Regions from separate parts of the Terrisporobacter hibernicus genome, predicted to be linked through region 2. Evidence: riboswitches for the same ligand, from Rfam matches in the RefSeq annotation. Region 2 holds a riboswitch; each other region holds the start of a gene.
What was found. Region 2 has a riboswitch for S-adenosylmethionine ahead of JW646_RS05710 (Na+/H+ antiporter NhaC family protein). Riboswitches for the same ligand answer to the same signal wherever they lie in the genome.
Positions count from the first base shown of each region.

Region 1: linked by a shared signal. The riboswitch ahead of JW646_RS13840 (MetQ/NlpA family ABC transporter substrate-binding protein) and the one ahead of JW646_RS05710 (Na+/H+ antiporter NhaC family protein) in region 2 are both predicted to bind S-adenosylmethionine.
Region 3: linked by a shared signal. The riboswitch ahead of JW646_RS02475 (methionine ABC transporter ATP-binding protein) and the one ahead of JW646_RS05710 (Na+/H+ antiporter NhaC family protein) in region 2 are both predicted to bind S-adenosylmethionine.

Region 1 covers NZ_CP081135.1:2,852,735-2,858,921, forward strand. The annotation lists gene ade (adenine deaminase) at 1-541, shown strand, start outside; gene JW646_RS13825 (amino acid ABC transporter substrate-binding protein) at 896-1,681, shown strand; gene JW646_RS13830 (amino acid ABC transporter permease) at 1,722-2,333, shown strand; gene JW646_RS13835 (amino acid ABC transporter ATP-binding protein) at 2,352-2,984, shown strand; SAM riboswitch class I at 3,079-3,184, shown strand; gene JW646_RS13840 (MetQ/NlpA family ABC transporter substrate-binding protein) at 3,428-4,234, shown strand; gene JW646_RS13845 (PH domain-containing protein) at 4,385-5,008, shown strand; gene JW646_RS13850 (sensor domain-containing diguanylate cyclase/phosphohydrolase) at 5,085-6,187, opposite strand, start outside.
Region 2 covers NZ_CP081135.1:1,188,341-1,194,527, reverse strand. The annotation lists gene JW646_RS05720 (C40 family peptidase) at 66-1,409, shown strand; gene JW646_RS05715 (flavodoxin domain-containing protein) at 1,592-2,581, shown strand; SAM riboswitch class I at 2,685-2,791, shown strand; gene JW646_RS05710 (Na+/H+ antiporter NhaC family protein) at 2,894-4,213, shown strand; gene JW646_RS05705 (undecaprenyl-diphosphate phosphatase) at 4,460-5,287, shown strand; gene JW646_RS05700 (CD3072 family TudS-related putative desulfidase) at 5,380-5,922, shown strand; gene JW646_RS05695 (CD3073 family putative ECF transporter S component) at 6,028-6,187, shown strand, end outside.
Region 3 covers NZ_CP081135.1:501,730-507,916, forward strand. The annotation lists gene JW646_RS02455 (DNA-3-methyladenine glycosylase) at 1-209, opposite strand, end outside; gene JW646_RS02460 (Ppx/GppA phosphatase family protein) at 336-1,256, shown strand; gene JW646_RS02465 (MetQ/NlpA family ABC transporter substrate-binding protein) at 1,312-2,115, opposite strand; gene JW646_RS02470 (methionine ABC transporter permease) at 2,144-2,806, opposite strand; gene JW646_RS02475 (methionine ABC transporter ATP-binding protein) at 2,799-3,764, opposite strand; SAM riboswitch class I at 3,854-3,957, opposite strand; gene JW646_RS02480 (hypothetical protein) at 4,044-4,622, opposite strand; gene hydE ([FeFe] hydrogenase H-cluster radical SAM maturase HydE) at 5,225-6,187, shown strand, end outside.

The DNA of each region.
Region 1 (6,187 bases), 1.7 Mb from region 2:
TCATAGCTTAATAACTGAAAAATCAAAAGCTAAGGTTGACGTTGTTAATAATAAGTTTGAATATGACAATGAAAAAGATATATTAAAGTTAGCAGTAATAGAAAGACATAAAAATACAGGAAATATAGGTATAGGTTTAGTAGAAAACTTCAAATTAAAAAATGGAGCTATAGCAACGACTATATCTCATGATTCCCATAATATTATAGTTGTTGGTGATAATGATGAGGATATAGTGAATGCTGTAAATAAAGTCATAAGTATGGATGGTGGAATTGCAATCTCATCTTCAAATGAAATTTTAGAAAGCTTACCTTTAAATATTGGTGGATTAATGAGTGATAAAGATATAGAGTATGTTAATTCAAAATTTAGTAAGTTGGTAGATATAGCATACAATTTATTAAAAGTAAGCAAAGAGATAGATCCATTTTTAACTTTAGCATTTTTAGCACTTCCAGTAATACCTAATATAAAACTTACAGATAAAGGATTATTTGATGTGGAAAACTTTGATTTTATGGACATAATATCAAAATAAACTAGGATAAAAAACAAAAAACATTTGACAATTTCAAATAATGGTATTACTATAAACTACAAGTAAACATAATTAATTTTAATAAAAAAATACGAAGAGGAGAAATGGTGTTATGAAAAAATCAACAATTACAATAAAATTAAATATACAACTTCATCATCACCATCATAGAGCCAAGGGATTGTAAATTATGAAATTTAATTCATAGATACAAGCCCTTTTAGCGTTGTTAAAAAGGCTTGTATCTATGGTGGAGTATATATTACAAATATTAACCACATAGGTATTAGCCTATGTGGTTTTTTTATTGCAATAATTAACAAATAAAAATTAAATTATTAGGAGGAGAAAGAAATGAAAAAGATACTAAAGAAATTAACAATGGGATTAGCAGTTTTAGTAATTATGATAGGGGTAGTAGGGTGTAATAAAAAAAATGTAGATTTAAATAATAATGAAATAGTAATAGGGTATGATAATACATATTTTCCTATGGGATATTTAGATGACAATGGAAAGACAGTAGGCTTTGATGTGGATTTAGCAACAGAAACTTTTAAGAGACTAAATGTGAATGTAAAATTTCAAAGTATAGACTGGTCGATGAAAGAAACTGAATTAAACTCAGGAAACATAGATGCCATATGGAATGGCTATTCTTTGACTCAGGAGAGAAAAGAAAAAGTTACTTATACAGATGCATATATGAAAAATAGTCAGCTTATAGTAACTCTAAAAGATTCACCAATTAAAAATAAAGAAGATTTAAAAGGTAAAATAATAGGAACTCAACAAGGATCTGCTGGACAAGAAGCTTTAGAAAAAGATACAAAAGTATTAAAAAGTTTAGATGGTTCACCAGTTTTACATGATACTTTCGACAAAGTTTTTAGGGATTTGGAAGCAGGACGAATAAATGCAATAGTTGGAGATGAAACTTTAGTTAAATATTATATAAGTAAAAAAGGTGAAGAAAAGTATAAAATATTAGATGATAATTTCGGAACTGAAGATTATGTTGTTGCATTTAGAAAAGATGATACTGAGCTTAGAGACAAGGTAAATAAGACAATAAAAGAAATGAAAAAAGATAAAACTTTTGATGAAATTTATAAAAAATGGTTTGGAAAAGCTGATTAAGGTATGAAAATTAAGGAAAAAACAAGGAGGAAATTTTACAATGCTAGAAGGATTAAAAATTACATTATCAGTGTTTTTCATAACCTTGATAATATCAGTACCACTTGGAATTATGATAGCTTTTTTAAGATTATCTAAAAATAAAATAATAAGCCAAATGGCAAATTTATATATATTAATTATGAGAGGAACACCTTTATTATTACAACTTGTATTTGTATTTTTCGGTCTTCCTTTAATGGGAATAATATTTGACAGATTTGATGCAGTAATCCTAGCATTTTCATTAAACTATGCAGCTTACTTTGCTGAAATATTTAGAGGTGGAATTCAATCTATAGACAAGGGTCAATATGAAGGTGCTTTTGTACTAGGATTTAGTAAATTTGAAATGTACAGAAAAATAATTTTTCCACAAGTCATAAAAAGAGTGTTACCTGCCATGTCTAATGAAGTAATAACTTTAATTAAAGACACTGCTATAGTTTATGTAATAGGGTTAAATGATATATTGAGAATCGCTCAAATATCACAAAATCAACAGGCAAGTATAGTTCCTTTAATAGAGGCTGGAGCAGTGTATTTAGTTTTAATTGGAATTTTGACAATTATGTTTAAAAAAATAGAAAACAAGTATGCGTATTATAGATAAAAAGATGGGAGAAAAATTATGTTACAAGTAAAAAATTTAAATAAATCCTTTGGAAATAATAAAGTACTAAATAATATAAATTTTGAAGTAAATAGTGGTGAAGTATGCGTACTTTTGGGAAAATCAGGTGTAGGGAAAACTACAATTCTTAGATGTATAAATGGTCTTGAAGATTTTGATCATGGAGAAATAATATTAGATAATTGTGTAATGAGAGATAAAAGTCATATATTAAAAAATAGAAATAAAACAGGAATGGTATTTCAAAATTTTAATTTATTTCCACATATGTCTGTTTTAGAAAATATAATATCAGCTCCAGTAAATGTTTTGAAAAAGCCTAAGGAAAATGCAATAAAAGATGCAAAAGAAATTTTGAAAATGGTAGATTTAGAGGAAAAAATAAATTCTTATCCTTATGAATTATCTGGAGGACAATGTCAAAGAGTTGCCATAGCAAGAGCCTGTGCATTAACACCAAAAGTACTTTGTTTTGACGAACCAACATCAGCATTAGATGTGGATTCAATAAAAAAAGTTTCAAAAATAATAAAAAATTTAAAGTCAAAAGGCATGGCAATCTTGATAATAACTCATGATATAGGATTTGCTAATAATATTAAAGATAAAATAATAAAAATAGGAGACTAATATAAAAAATAAATAAAAATATAAAAAATAAATTATATAATTTACTTTGAAAAAGAATGGTGTTACTATAATTATCAAATTAAAAAATAAATATCTCTTATCTAGAGTGGTGGAGGGACTGGCCCTATGAAACCCGGCAACCAGTATATTTTTATATACATGGTGCTAAATCCTGCAGTATATTTGCTGAAAGATAAGTATAAATTCGTTATTAAAACTTGAGTTTATACTCAAGTTTTTTTTATTTACTAGAAAAATACATTAGTTTTGAATTTATACAAAATTTATAAAAAAGAGAATATAAACAATGCAAATCTTAAGCAGCATAGTTGTCTTAATTGGTAACGAAAATATTTCGTTGGCGACATGAAGTGTAGTGCCCACCCAGTGACTTAATTAAAGCAGATTTTTATTTTATTACAAATTTAAGGGGGAACATTATTATGAAATTAAAAAGATTATTAAACTTAGCACTAAGTGCACTACTATGTGCATCCTTAGTTGGATGCTCGAATTCATCACCTGAATCTAAAGAGGATAAAACAATTAAAGTAGGGGCTACATTAGTTCCTGGTGGAGAATTATTAGAAGAGTTAAAACCACTTATAGAAGAAAAAGGGTATAAGTTGGAGGTTTTAACATTTAATGATTATGTACTACCTAATGAATCATTAAATAATGGAGAAATAGATGCAAATTTATTTCAACACAAACCATATTTAGATGAGGCGGTAAAGAGCAAGGGCTATAAAATAATGGCAGGATCTAAATTATATGTTTGTCCAGGAGTGTTATATTCTAAGAAAATAAACTCTATTGATGAATTTAAAAGCGAAGATAAGATTGCAATAAGTGATAATGCTGCTTCAGCATCAAAATCTTTAAGATATTTGGAGGGTGAAGGATTAATAGCTCTAAAAAAAGGTGATATAGTTGGAGTCAAGGATATTACTAAAAATCCGAAAAATTTAGAATTTGTTCAACTAGATGTTGCACAAATTCCTCCAGCATTAGAAGATGTTACAGCTGGATTTGTTGATACAACTTACGCCATACCTGCAGGTCTTAGTGCAAAGAAAGACGGAATTTATACAGCACCTATAAATGATGAATATGCTAATTTACTTGCATATAGAATCGAAGACAAGAATAGGGAAAAAATAAAAGTGCTTGAAGAAGTTCTTACATCTGATAAATGCAGAGAACTTATAGAATCTAAATATAATGGAATTGTAATACCTGTATTTTAAAGTAAACATAGTTATATAAATGATATATATAATAATACATTTTCATGAAATCTGCTCCAGAATTAATTTTAAAATTATCATGATTGAATAGAAATCCTAAAATGATATAATATATAAATGTAGTAAAAATCAAATAATTTGGAGGACAATATGGCAGGAAATATATTTGGAAAAATGGCAGCAGATACATTAGGTCTATCTGATATAGGAAAGATAATAGATCCAAAGGACTTTAACAAAGTTGATGGAGATGATTATATAATGAACGAAGATGGGGAGAAAATCTACTTTGTTATAAAATCAAAATCAGATGAGTATGTATTTACAAATAGAGGATTAATACATGTGGATGGTGCATCTGCTGTAAGTAAAAAAAGAGTAGTAAAAAGACATGAGTTTCGTAGTGAAAATGTTCACTCGGTAACACTAGAAACAGCAGGAACAGTAGATTTAGATGTTGAAATAAAATTTAGTTTTGCAGATAATTATTTCAGTATAGATGTTGATAAAAAACAAATAGAACAATTAAAAGATTTATATAAAGCTTTATTTGAGATTGGCAAAATACAGCATAAAAATAGACAGTCATATGAATATGGAATGAAAAGCCTAGACATGGCAAATGATGCTGTAAGTAGGTCTCGTATGGAGGGGAATACTGCCAATATGATAGAAGAAATTACTAAGTTTAATTTTAGCTGGATGAGCGATATAAGAGAAAATTACAATAATAAAGATTTTGGATATGTTTTTGAAAAATATATAAATAATTAATTAATAAATAAAATCTAAAGAATTAGAAGTAATCTAAAAATACTATAGAATACAATTTAAAAATGATATAGGGGAATTATTCCTCTATATCATTAATATATTCTATGAAATAATGTACTAAAGTAGGATCAAATTGTGTTCCAGCGCACCTTTGTAGCTCTTTTATAGCCTCATTTTTACTCTTTGTATTTTTATAAGGTCTATTGTTAGTCATCACATCAAAAGAATCAGCAATATTAATTATTCTAGATACTAAAGGTATTTCATCTCCTTTTAGACCGAGAGGATACCCTTTGCCATCCCATCTTTCATGATGTGTAAGAACACACTTTGCAACAGTATACAGTTCGCTAGAGGCATTTATAATTCGATATCCTTTTTCTGTATGAGTTTTCATTATTTCGAATTCTTCATTAGTAAGGGAACCTGGTTTTAGTAATATATCTTCAGAAATCCCTATTTTGCCAATATCATGTAGTCTAGCTACCAGAATTAATTCATCTAATTCTGAAATTTTAAAGTTTAACTTTTGTCCTAAAGCTAAAGCATATTTAGTTACTCTTTTGGCATGTTCATTAGTTTCTAAGTTTTTTTCTTCTAAACTTTTTAGTAAAGAATCCATAATAGAGCTTTTAATGCTTTTATTATCTAATAATTTATGACGATAAACCTTTTCTTCAGCCTTATTTATGCAATCATAGATATTATCATCAACCTCATGCTTAACTACAGCTCCCAAAGAAATGCTAAGTTGCATATATTTGTAATCATATTTTTTGCAATCATTTAAAATTTGTTTTATTAATTTATCACATTTTAATTCATCAGCATTAGGAACAAGAATTATAAACTCATCTCCACCCCATCTAAAAACATATCCGCTTTCGCTACAAGAGGATTTTAAAACATTAGAAATGCTTCTCAATAAATTATCTCCTTCTAAATGACCCAGGGTATCATTAATTAATTTTAATCCATTAACATCTCCCATTATTATACCTAAAGGATGATAATTTGCTTTATTAAGTTTTTTTATTTTTTCTTCAAAACTATTTCTGTTATAAAGATCAGTAAGGGCATCTATTTCACTTAAATATCTTAGCTTATCTTCTAATGTTTTATGTTGAGTTATATCCCTTGATATTCCAACTATACCACGGATATTTCCATATTCATCAA
Region 2 (6,187 bases):
CAAATATGTTACATATTGGAAGGGGGATAGAAATTACAATTTATAAATTGTAAAATCGATTAAATATGAGTATAAATAAAAAATATGTAATGGCTGGTATGCTAGCTACAGCGCTAGTAGCACCAATGGCAGATGTAACGAACTCTCATGCAGATGATACAAGAACAATAACAGGAAGAGTAAACTTTAGAACTGGACCAAGCAAAGAGTATGATTCTATGGGTAAAATAGAAAAAGGAAAAACTGTTACTTACTTAGGTTCAAATGGTAGTTGGAGAAAAATAAAATATAACTCAAAAACAGGTTATGTTCATAAGGATTATATATCAAGTGGAACATCAGCTTCATCAAGTGAGAAATATGTTGATACTTCAGCTGGATTAAATGTAAGAAAAGGGCCATCAACTAGCTATGCTAAGATAGCAACATTAACTAATGGAACTAAAGTTAAAGTAATAACTACAAGTGGCGATTGGTCAAAAATTTCTAGTGGAAGTATAACAGGATATGTTTCAAATCAATATTTAAGCAGTAAAGCACCAAGTTCAGATAATGATAGTAATGAAACATCAATTACAAAATATGTGGATGCAAGTGTTGGACTAAATGTAAGAAAAGGAGCAGGAACAAGCTACTCAGTAATTACTACATTAAGTCATGGAACAAAAGTAACTGTAAAATCAACTAGCAACGGATGGTCAAAAATAACTAGTGGAAGTGTAACAGGATATGTTTCTAGTGCATATTTAAGTAGCAATAAGCCAAGTACTGGAAATGATTCTAATAATGAAACATCAACTACTAAATATGTAGACTCAAAACCTGGATTAAATGTAAGAAGAGGAGCAGGAACAAGCTACTCAGTAATTACTACATTAAATCATGGAACAAAAGTAACTGTAAAATCAACTAACAATGGATGGTCAAAAATAACTAGTGGAAGTATAACAGGATATGTGTCTAGTACATATCTAACTAGCACAAAACCATCTTCTGGAGGTTCTTCAGATTCTAATACATCAACTAGTACTTCAGCAAGTAAGGTAATTTCTTATGCAAAAAAATTATTAGGAAAGCCTTATGTATGGGGTGCTCAAGGACCTAGTGGATTCGACTGTTCAGGGTTTACATACTATGTATTTAAAAATGCTGCTGGAATAACATTACCAAGAACATCATCTTTACAAAGTCACTATGGAACTTATGTAAGTAGAAGTAATTTAAAAGCTGGAGATTTAGTATTCTTTGATACTGTTGGTTCAAATAATGGTGGGGTTACTCACGTTGGTATCTACATAGGAAATGGACAATTAATTCATGCTGCATCTGGGCAAGGAAAAGTTGTTATAAACGATATGAATAGTTCGTACTATGTAAATACTTATGTAAATGCAAGAAGAGTTTTATAATCATCGAAAAGAAAAAGTACATATTGGAATTATTAAGTAAATCTTAATAATTCCTTTTTTTATTATTAAAAAAAATATAAAAATCATAAAAATATAAGCTATTTACTCATTTGATAGACAGGGGTCATAAAAAGTGTAACAATAGAAGAAAGGAAGATGTGAAAACTATTCCTAAAAAATAAATGTCAAATAATAAGATTTATTATGAAGAGGTGGATAAAATGAATGTTACTCTTATTTTATATGAAAGTAAGTATGGAACAGGAAAGGTTATTGCAAATACTGTATGTCCAATATTAGGCCCAGCAAAATCTTTTGACATTATTGATGCACCAAGTGATATTAAGTATTATTCTAACATTGTCTTAGTGTTTTCTTTGTATGGACAAAATAGTTGCGAAAAAATTTTGAAATATATAGAAGAAAACAAAATAGACTTTAGTAAGAAAAGAGTAGCCTTAGTATGTATAGGACTAAATAAACCAGATGGATTAAATGAAATTGCTAAATTGAAAAAAATTGTAAATAATGAAAATATTTTTTGCGAGTTTATAAAGGGTGAAATGTTTATAAATAAGCTTAATACTGATGATAAGGAAAAGATAAAGTCATTTTGTTCCAAAGTGGGGATACCATTTGGTGACTTAGGTGAATATGATGAGAAAAAAGCCTTGGAATTGGGTAAAGACTTAAGGGAATATTTTAATACACCTAAGTTTATACCTCCGGTTAATATAACCAAAAAAGAAATTGAAGCTTTTCTTATAAATAAAAACACATGTACACTTGCTACTGGATATGGAGACTTTGTAAGAGCGACACCTTTAGAATATGAGTATTATGATGGAAATATTTATATAATTAGTGAAGGCGGTTTAAAGTTTATAGGACTTTCAAAAAACAATAAAATATCTCTTTGTGTATATGAAGATTATAAAAGTATGAACAATTTATGTGGATTGCAAATAAGTGGAGAAGCGAAAATTATAAAACCTTGGTGTGATGAATATATAGATGTACTTAGTAGAAAAGATCTTAAGGTAGAAAATATATCAAAATTACCTTTTGATATGAATGTAATAAAAATTGTACCAAGTAAGTATGAATTTTTATATTCTAAATTTAAAAATTTAGGATTTGACTCAAAACAAATTTATATACCTGAGAAATAGTTTGTGCTTAATATGATATATTAGAATTTTTTAATAATAAAAAGTTGACAGTAGATAAAAAATACTCTAGTATTATATTAATTAATAAAAATAAATATTTACTTACTTATCAAGAGTGGTGGAGGGACAGGCCCTATGATACCCGGCAACCGATATATATTTATATATAAAAAGGTGCTAAATCCTGCAGCGAAGGCTGAAAGATGAGGAATAACATAGTTTATAAAAGCTTGAGATTATTCTCAAGCTTTTTTTAGTATGGAAAATAAAATTTAAACTGATAGTAAGTATTATAAGGAAGGGAGAATAATTATGAGTAAGGAAAGACAAAAAGGTAGTGCATTGGCATTATTGCCACTAGTTATATTTTTGGTTTTATTTATTGGAAGTGGAGTTATAAGTGGAAATTTTTATAAAATGCCTACTTTAGTAGCTTTTATAATTTCAACAGCAGTAGCATTTTTATTTAATAGAGAAGTTGATTTTAACAAGAAGATAGACGTATTTTGTAAAGGTGGAGGAAATAAAGATATTATTTTAATGCTTATAATATTCTTATTTGCTGGTGCTTTCAGTGGTGTATCAAAAGCCATGGGTGGAGCTGATTCAGTAGTAAATTTAGGTTTATCAGTAGTACCAGCTAACTTATTAGTTACAGGATTATTTGTTATAGGATGTTTTATATCAATATCTATGGGAACATCAGTAGGGACAATAGCTGCAATAGGACCAATAGGTGTAGCAGTCGCTTCAAAAACTGGAATACCAGTAGCTTTAGTTTTAGGTGCAGTCGTAGGTGGTGCGATGTTTGGTGATAACTTATCAATGATATCTGATACAACAATTGCAGCAACTAGAACTCAAGGTTGTGAAATGAGAGATAAGTTTAAAGTAAACTTCTTAATAGTGCTGCCAGCAGCAATAGTAACCATAATATTGTTAACTGTAATGAGTAGAGGATATGTAAGCGTATCAAATGAAGCGTATGATTATGAATTATTAAAAGTTTTACCATATTTATTTGTACTTATTGGTGCCATTCTTGGAGCAAATGTATTTTTACTTCTTGGTGGAGGAGTAATATTTGCAGGAACAATAGGCATAATAACAGGATCATTAGATTTATTTGGAGTAATAACAGCTGTATCTGAAGGAATGGCGGGAATGTTTGAACTTTGTATGATATCTGTAGTAGTTGGAGGAATGGTTGAACTTATTAAGTTTAATGGAGGAATTGATTTTGTACTTGATTTTATACAAAGTAAAATTAAAAATAAAAAAGGTGCTGAATTTGGAATAGCAGCATTAGTTAGTATTGTAGATTTATGTACTGCAAATAACACTATAGCCATAGTAATGGCTGGACCAATAGCTAAAGATATAGCAGATGAATATGAAATAGATTCAAAAAAATCAGCTAGTATATTGGATATATTTTCTTCAGTATGGCAAGGTATAATTCCTTATGGAGCCCAACTATTAACAGCAGCAGGTTTGGCTGGTATATCACCATTTGCAATAATTGGTTACTTACACTATCCAATATTAATGTTTGTGTGTGGTATAGTTGCTATAGGATTTGGTCTTCCGAGACTTAAAAGTAACAAAGGAAATTCAGAAAAAATAGCATAGAAACTACCTAATATAGGAAAAAAGTTATCTGAAATATTTTAGATAACTTTTTTTAAATAAGGGTAGTTTTAGAGGATATTTTAAAGTAATTAAATTTTTATACTTACTATTTTGTGAATTTATTACAAAATGGTAAGTATAAAATTATGAGGCTAAGTCATACTTTATATGGTATACTAGAAAAGGACCTAATATTAATTAGGATTTTTTTTATTCAAATAAAGAAAATATAAATGAGGTGAAAACATGGAATGGATAGAAATATTTAAAGCCATCATATTGGGAATTATTGAAGGAATTACAGAGTGGCTTCCAGTAAGTAGTACAGGCCATATGATATTAGTTGATGAATTTCTACAATTAGGTATGTCGCCAGCTTTCAAAGAAATGTTCTTTGTAGTTATACAGCTTGGTGCCATAATGGCTGTTGTAATTTTATATTGGAAAAAGATTTTTCCTTTTAAATTTGATAGAAAACCATTTGTACAAAAAGACATAATTATTATGTGGATTAAAATAGTAATTGCTTGTATTCCTGCAGCAGTAATTGGATTACTATGGGATGATCAAATAAATGCGCTATTTTATAATTTCCAAACAGTAGCTACTATGCTTATCATATTTGGTATTTTATTTATAGTAGTTGAAAATCATAACAAAGGTACAAGACCTAAAGTTACAAACATGAATCAACTTACATATAAAATGGCTATAATCATAGGATTATTCCAATTAATAGCCGCAGTTTTTCCAGGGACATCTCGTTCAGGGGCAACAATAGTGGGAGCATTATTAATAGGTGTATCAAGAGAAATAGCAGCAGAGTTTACATTCTTTTTAGCTATACCAGTAATGTTTGGTGCAAGTTTACTTAAGCTATTAAAATTTGGATTTGCATTTACGAGTTTTGAATTAATTGTATTAGGTGCTGGTACTGTAGTATCATTTGTAGTATCTGTTTGGGCAATCAAATTCCTTATGGGATATATTAAAAAACATGACTTTAAAGTATTTGGATGGTATAGAATAATCCTTGGTATTATTTTATTAGCATACTTTTTCTTTATGATGTAAAATAATTTAGAATTTTAGATAAAGCTATGGTAAAAATAAATTGCCATGGCTTTTTAATATATAATAATTGATAGATAAAATAAGGAGTAATTATGAAAAGAATTTTAGCTGTAACACATTGTATTTTAAATAGAGCATCAAAAGTTGAAGGATATAATATCAAAGAAATTAACGAAGAAAATAATTTGAGAAAAAAATTATTAAATGAAGTTTTAACAAAAGATATAGAGTTATTACAATTACCATGTCCAGAGTTTACAATGTATGGTTCAAAACGTTGGGGACATGAAAAAAGTCAATTTGATAATCCATTTTTTAAAAGTCATTGTAATAATCTATTAAAGCCTATAATAGAACAATTAATAGAGTATTATACAAATAAAGAAAAATTTGAAATAATGGGTATTGTTGCCATAGATGGCAGCCCTAGTTGTGGATATAATTTTACTTGCAAAGGTAATTATGGAGGGGAGCTTGGAGGATGTGCATCATTAAATAAAAAAATAGAAAGTATATCTTTAGAAAATGAATCAGGCATATTTATAGAAGAATTAAAAAAATTATTGGATGCTCATAATATAAAAATACCAATTAGAACATTAAAAGATGAAGTTATTCATTTAAAAAAATTATAATTAATAAGCAATATTGTATTTTTATATATATGATATCGATTCTCTTGAACTTCAATAAAATCATGATATAATTCAACTGAAATATAATAAAAGGGAGATGATATCATGAATAGTAATAAGTCAAGAATGATAACTTTTTGTGGCTTAGCAATAGCAGTTAATATAGTACTTGGAATAGCTACAAGTGCACTTAAGTTGCCATTCTATTTGGATACACTAGGAACAGTTATAACTGCAGCACTTATGGGACCAATTCCTGGTGTAA
Region 3 (6,187 bases), 690 kb from region 2:
ATATGACCTCCACTTAAGTATAGAGGATCTGTTCTAGTACTTTTTCTATTTTTATAAGCATGGGCAGCTTTATCAATAGTTCCCATATAAGCTTCTGTCTCCACTATTTTAGTCACAATTTTTTTATTATCATACTCTCTAATTAAAAATTTATTTAAAAGATTCTTAGCTAAAGTTATTCCATTTTCATTGTAAAATTTTTTATCCAAATTACATCCTCCTTACTTAGGATTTTCTCTTTATTAAGATTAGTATAACTCTATTTTTTTCAATTATTGATGAAGTAATTATATTAAACTATAATTTATTTATAGACATATACAGGGGGGATTAAATTGAAAACTTTAGGAATAATTGATATTGGTTCTAATTCAATAAAATTAATAATTGTAGAGATAAATAATAATATACATAATGAAATCTTTCATAAGAAGTTCCAAACTAGATTGTCTGATTTCGTAGGAAGAGAAAATAAGGAATTATCCTCTGAAGGTATGAAGAACTTCTTTGGAATTATATTTACTTTTAAAAAATTCTGTGACGACTTTAATTGTGATGAAATAATTGCTGTAGCTACAGAGTCCCTTAGACAAATTAAAAACTCTATAGATATTATAAATGATATTTCTAATTCTTTAGACGTACGCATAAGAATATTATCTCCAAGTGAAGAATGTTACTATGGTTATGTTTCTTCTATTCCGCAAGATTTAAATAATTATGTTCACTTAGATATAGGAGGAGGTAGTGTGGAGATAGGATTAGTAAAAGATAAAATTCTTGTAAAAAGTGTTAGTATACCTATGGGTGCTTTAATAATTACAAATAACTTTCATATTAAAGATGGAATTTCCAATGAAGAAATAAGCCATATTAAAGAGTACATTTTTAATAAACTAAAAAATATTTTATGGATTAATGAGTGTAAAAATTTGCCTACAGTTATAATTGGTGGATCCATAAAAACCATAGGCAGAATTCATCAAAAGGAATACGATATTATGTCTAATATTCATGGTTATGAGCTAAATTATAATGATATAGAAATTCTTTTGAAAAAAATCAGTCCTATGTCTTTAGAAGAAATCGTCAGTACTACAGGCATATCCAAAAGTAGAGGAGATATTCTTTTAGGTGCCTTAATTATTTTAAGTAGCCTTACATCATATTTCCACTCAACCAAAATTATTATTAGCAAGTTTACAATAAGGGAAGGTATTATTAATGACTATGTGAAAAATAATTATTTATTTTAAACTAAAAAAGAAGGATATTAATCCTTCCTTTTTATTGAGATTCATATATTATAAATTAAAATGTTGGAACTATACTTCCTTTATATTTTTCATTTATAAAGGACTTAACTTCATCACTTGTTAATGCTTTTGTTAATACTTTTATTTTTTCACTATCTTTATTGTCTTCTCTACAAGCTAATATATTAGCATATGGTGAATCATTAGATTCTATTGCTAAAGCATCTTTAGTTGGATTTAAGTTAACATTTAAAGCAAAGTTAGTATTTATTACAGCAAAATCCACATCTTCTAACGTCGATGGTACTTGAGCAGCCTCAGTTTCTACTATTTTCACATTTTTAGGATTTTTAGTTATATCTTTTGCTGTTATTAATTCTTTATCAGCAACCTCAATAATACCGTTATCAGCTAATAATTGTAATGCTCTTGCTTCATTTGTTGCATCATTTGGTACAGATATTTTTGTCCCATTTTTTATGTTATCTAACTTATTGTGTTTTTTAGAATAAATTCCCATTGGCTCTATATGAACCTTCGCTGTATAAGTTAATTTTAGATCTTTTTCTTTATTCATTTGTTCTAAATAAGGAACATGTTGGAAGTAATTTGCATCAAGCTCTCCCTCTGATAAAGATGTATTTGGAAGCACATAATCATCAAACTCTACTACCTCTAGATTATATCCTTTTTCTTTTAATAGTGGTTTTACAACCTCTAAAATTTCTGTATGAGGTGCTGGTGACGCTCCTACTTTTATAGTTTTATCTTCTTCTTTACTAGACTTTGAGCATCCTACAAATAATGACGCTCCTATAACTCCTACTAGTGTTAATCCTAATAATTTTTTTAATTTCATTTTGAAATCCCCCTTGTATTTATAATTTTTATTTTAGTTTTTTATATGCACAGTCTCCTGCACTTTGTATTAGCTGTACCATTATAATAAGTGTGATTACAACATATATCATAACTGAAGTGTCGAATCTTTGATGTCCATATACTATAGCAACTTTTCCAAGTCCTCCTGCTCCTACAGTTCCTGCCATAGCAGTACATCCTAATATGGAAATTATTGATAAAGTAATTCCAGATACTATTGAGGGCATTGCCTCTTTTATCATAACTTTGAATATTATTTGTAAACTTGTAGCTCCAAAAGATTTTGCAGCTTCTATTAACCCTTCATCTACCTCATTTAATGCATTCTCAATTACTCTTGCAATAAATGGAGCAGCACCTATAGTAATAGGAACTATGGCTGCTGTTTCTCCAATAGACGTTCCCACAATAAATCTTGTGAAAGGAATTAATGCTATTAGTAAAATAATAAATGGAAAACTTCTAACCATGTTTACTATAAACCCCAAAATACTGTATATTACTTTATTTGGCTTAAGTCCTTTTGGCTTTGTAACCACTAATATTATGGCCATTATAAATCCTAAGATTGTAGCTACTACAGTAGGCACAATTATCATGTATAATGTTTGAAGCAAAGCATCTCCAAGTATTTCAGTTAAGTAAGTATATAAGCTTGTTTTATTCATTTATGATTTCCTCCCATCTAACTTTTTTCCAATTTAGATAATCTTTTATCTTTTCTCTATTATCATTATCCACATTTATAATTAATGACCCAAGTATATCTTCTCCGTATTTTTCTAACTTTCCACATATAATAGAGAAATTTATATCCAAATCTCTTGCCATGGAAGTTATTATGGAATCATTAGAAATTTCTTTTGGGAATATTATTCTTATATTAGTTCCCTTTGGCAGTACAATATTATCTTCTCCAACTAGTTTTTGTAAATTTTTAGAGTTTTTTAAAAATAATTCTTCTGTATCTCCTATTTCTAACACTTCTCCATTTTCCATAATAGCCACTCTAGAGCAAATTTGTTTTATTACTTCCATTTGGTGAGTAACCATAATTATTGTTATATTAAGTTTTTTGTTTATATCTTGTAATAAACTTAATATGGATTTTGTTGTGTTTGGATCTAGAGCTGAAGTGGCTTCGTCGCATAAAAGTACTTTTGGGTTTAGTGCTAAAGCTCTTGCTATGGCAACTCTTTGTTTTTGACCTCCACTTAGGTTTCTAGGTTTCATATTTTTCTTATCCTGAATTCCTACCAATGACAAAAGTTCATCTACTCTTTTGCTTATTTCATTTCTTGAATATTTAAAGCATTCTAGCGGAAGAGATACATTTTCAAATACTGTTTTTCTTTCCAATAGTGAAAAGTGTTGAAATATCATGCCCAAATCTTTTCTTAAAAACCTAAGCTCTCTTTCATCTAAATTTTTCACTTCTCTATCTTGTACTGTTATACTTCCATCCTCATAAGTTTCTAGTCTATTTATGCATCTTAGTAATGTGGATTTTCCTGCTCCACTATGGCCTATTATGCCAAATATCTCACCTTCTTTTATATGCATATTAATATCATTTAAAACTTTTGTTTTTCCATAATGTTTATTCACTTCACATATTCGTATCATATTATTTCCCCCTCAAAAGCCTCTTAATTTTGTCTAAAAATGGTATTAAAAAAAGCCTAAGTATAAACTTAGGCTAAATAACTAATTTATACTCATCTTTCAACTAAAAATAGTTGCAGGATTTAGCACCATGTACAAACGTACTGGTTGCCGGGTTTCATAGGGCCAGTCCCTCCACCTCTCTTGATAAGAGTCTTTTTAATTTTTATTATGTTATAAATATTAATCATTTTCTTTTCAAATGTCAATCATTTTTTTATTTTCATTAATAATTTTTTATTATTTAGCTTTTCTAGTGATTCCTAATTTTGTGTCCATATCTTTTAACATTTTTACGAAATTATTAGTAACATTTTCTCCAGCTCTTACTGTATCATCTACTAATTTAATAAATTCATCTTGTGTTTTATTATAATCATCTTTAGATATTTTATCTAATTTTGCTATTTTAGCATCTATATCTTTTATTGATTTTTCACCCTCAGCAATTAAACTTTCATTCATTTTCTTTAATTCTGCATCTTCAGTTTTTCCATCATTTTTTAATCCATCTACAAATGCTTGAATTTTTTCTTTGCTATCTTTGTAAGCAGCTTTTACATCATTTAAGTATTTTTCATTACCAGGATATTCTTTTTCTTTATAAGTGTTAGTTACTGTATTAACATCTGTATACATGTTATAGTCAGATAATGTTTCAAGGTTTTTGTCGTATAATCCTGTATAAGTGTTTAAATATGTCTTATCTGCTACCTCATCCTTAGTTTCATTGTTAGTGTTAGTATTAGTTTTGTTACTACAAGCCACTGCAGAACAAAGTAGAAGTAAAGATAAAGCTACGGTTACAATTTTTTTCATTTTTTTATCCTCCATTTTGAATTATGTCTTTAATTATTATTATCTCAATTTTTATTTTTTTTATTTGCAAATAAATATTTTCAAAAAATAACCACTATAAAATTAGGTAGTATTTGTAATATTTATTTTTATTCAAGGCTTTATAATTGTATTATTTTTTATAATTAAGTCTATTATTGTTTTTTCATCTAAATTTAATAGCTGATTTTTTAAATAATTATGGCTTTTTATTTATTTTCATATTATACTTTTTGTATATATGTTTTTAATCATTGTATTTAGAGATTTTCTTTAGATATAATTTAATAAAAATTTGCTACCTACCAGAAAAGTATTTACTGATCTGTAAGGAAATTAGTTTATATCAATACATAACTTTATTTACAAAAATACTAACTTTTCTTTCATTAGTTTAATTACTTTTGAGAAAAGTTTTTTTATTTTAAAGTTGTATTTTCTTAAATTATAAGTGGACCTTATTAGATTAAAATTGACTTTATTTTGCTTAAAATAATAGTTAGTTACGTACTTTTGTTGTCTCTTTTTTAATTAAAAATTCAGCATTATTTGTTGAGTTTATATGAAAATATTGGGAGGAAAATATGAATATAATAAAGTTAATTGACAAACTATATAATGAAAATTCACTAAGTAAAAGTGAGATCATCTATATACTTGATAATATTAAGAGTGATGAAATTGATTATTTATGTAAAAAAGCCTTAGCAACTAGAAAGAAGTTTTATGATAATAAGGTATATATGAGGGGTTTGATCGAATTTACAAACTACTGTAAAAATGATTGCTACTACTGCGGTATCAGATGTTCAAACAAGAATATTTCTAGGTATCGACTAGATTTAAAGCAAATTATAGAATGCGCAGATTTAGGATATAAATTAGGATATAGAACTTTTGTATTACAAGGCGGGGAAGACAATTATTTTACTGATGACAAAATTGTTGAAATTATAAAATCAATAAAAAATAAATATGATGATTGTGCTATAACCTTATCTATAGGCGAAAAATCATATGAGTCTTATAAAAAGTATTTTTTAGCTGGAGCTGATAGATATTTGTTACGACATGAAACTGCCACACAAGAACATTATAAAAAACTCCATCCCAAAAATTTAAGATTATCAAATAGAATTAATTGTCTAAGAAATTTAAAAGAAATTGGATATCAAGTTGGGGCAGGATTAATGGTTGATTCACCATACCAAACTAATGAAAATATAGCTGAAGATTTAATTTTTTTAAAAGATTTAAATCCAGAAATGGTTGGTATTGGCCCTTTTATCCCTCATCAGGATACTATTTTTAAAGATGAACCTACAGGCTCTCTTGAAAAATCGATTATTGTTTTAGCTCTTACGAGACTTTTGCTTCCATCTGTTCTTTTACCTGCAACTACAGCCCTTGGAACTATTGATCCAAAAGGACGTGAAGCAGGTTTAAATGCTGGATGTAATGTGGTTATGCCAAATCTTTCACCTACAGATGTTCGTTCAAAATATACTTTATATGATAATAAAATTTGCATAGGCGATGAAGCCGCC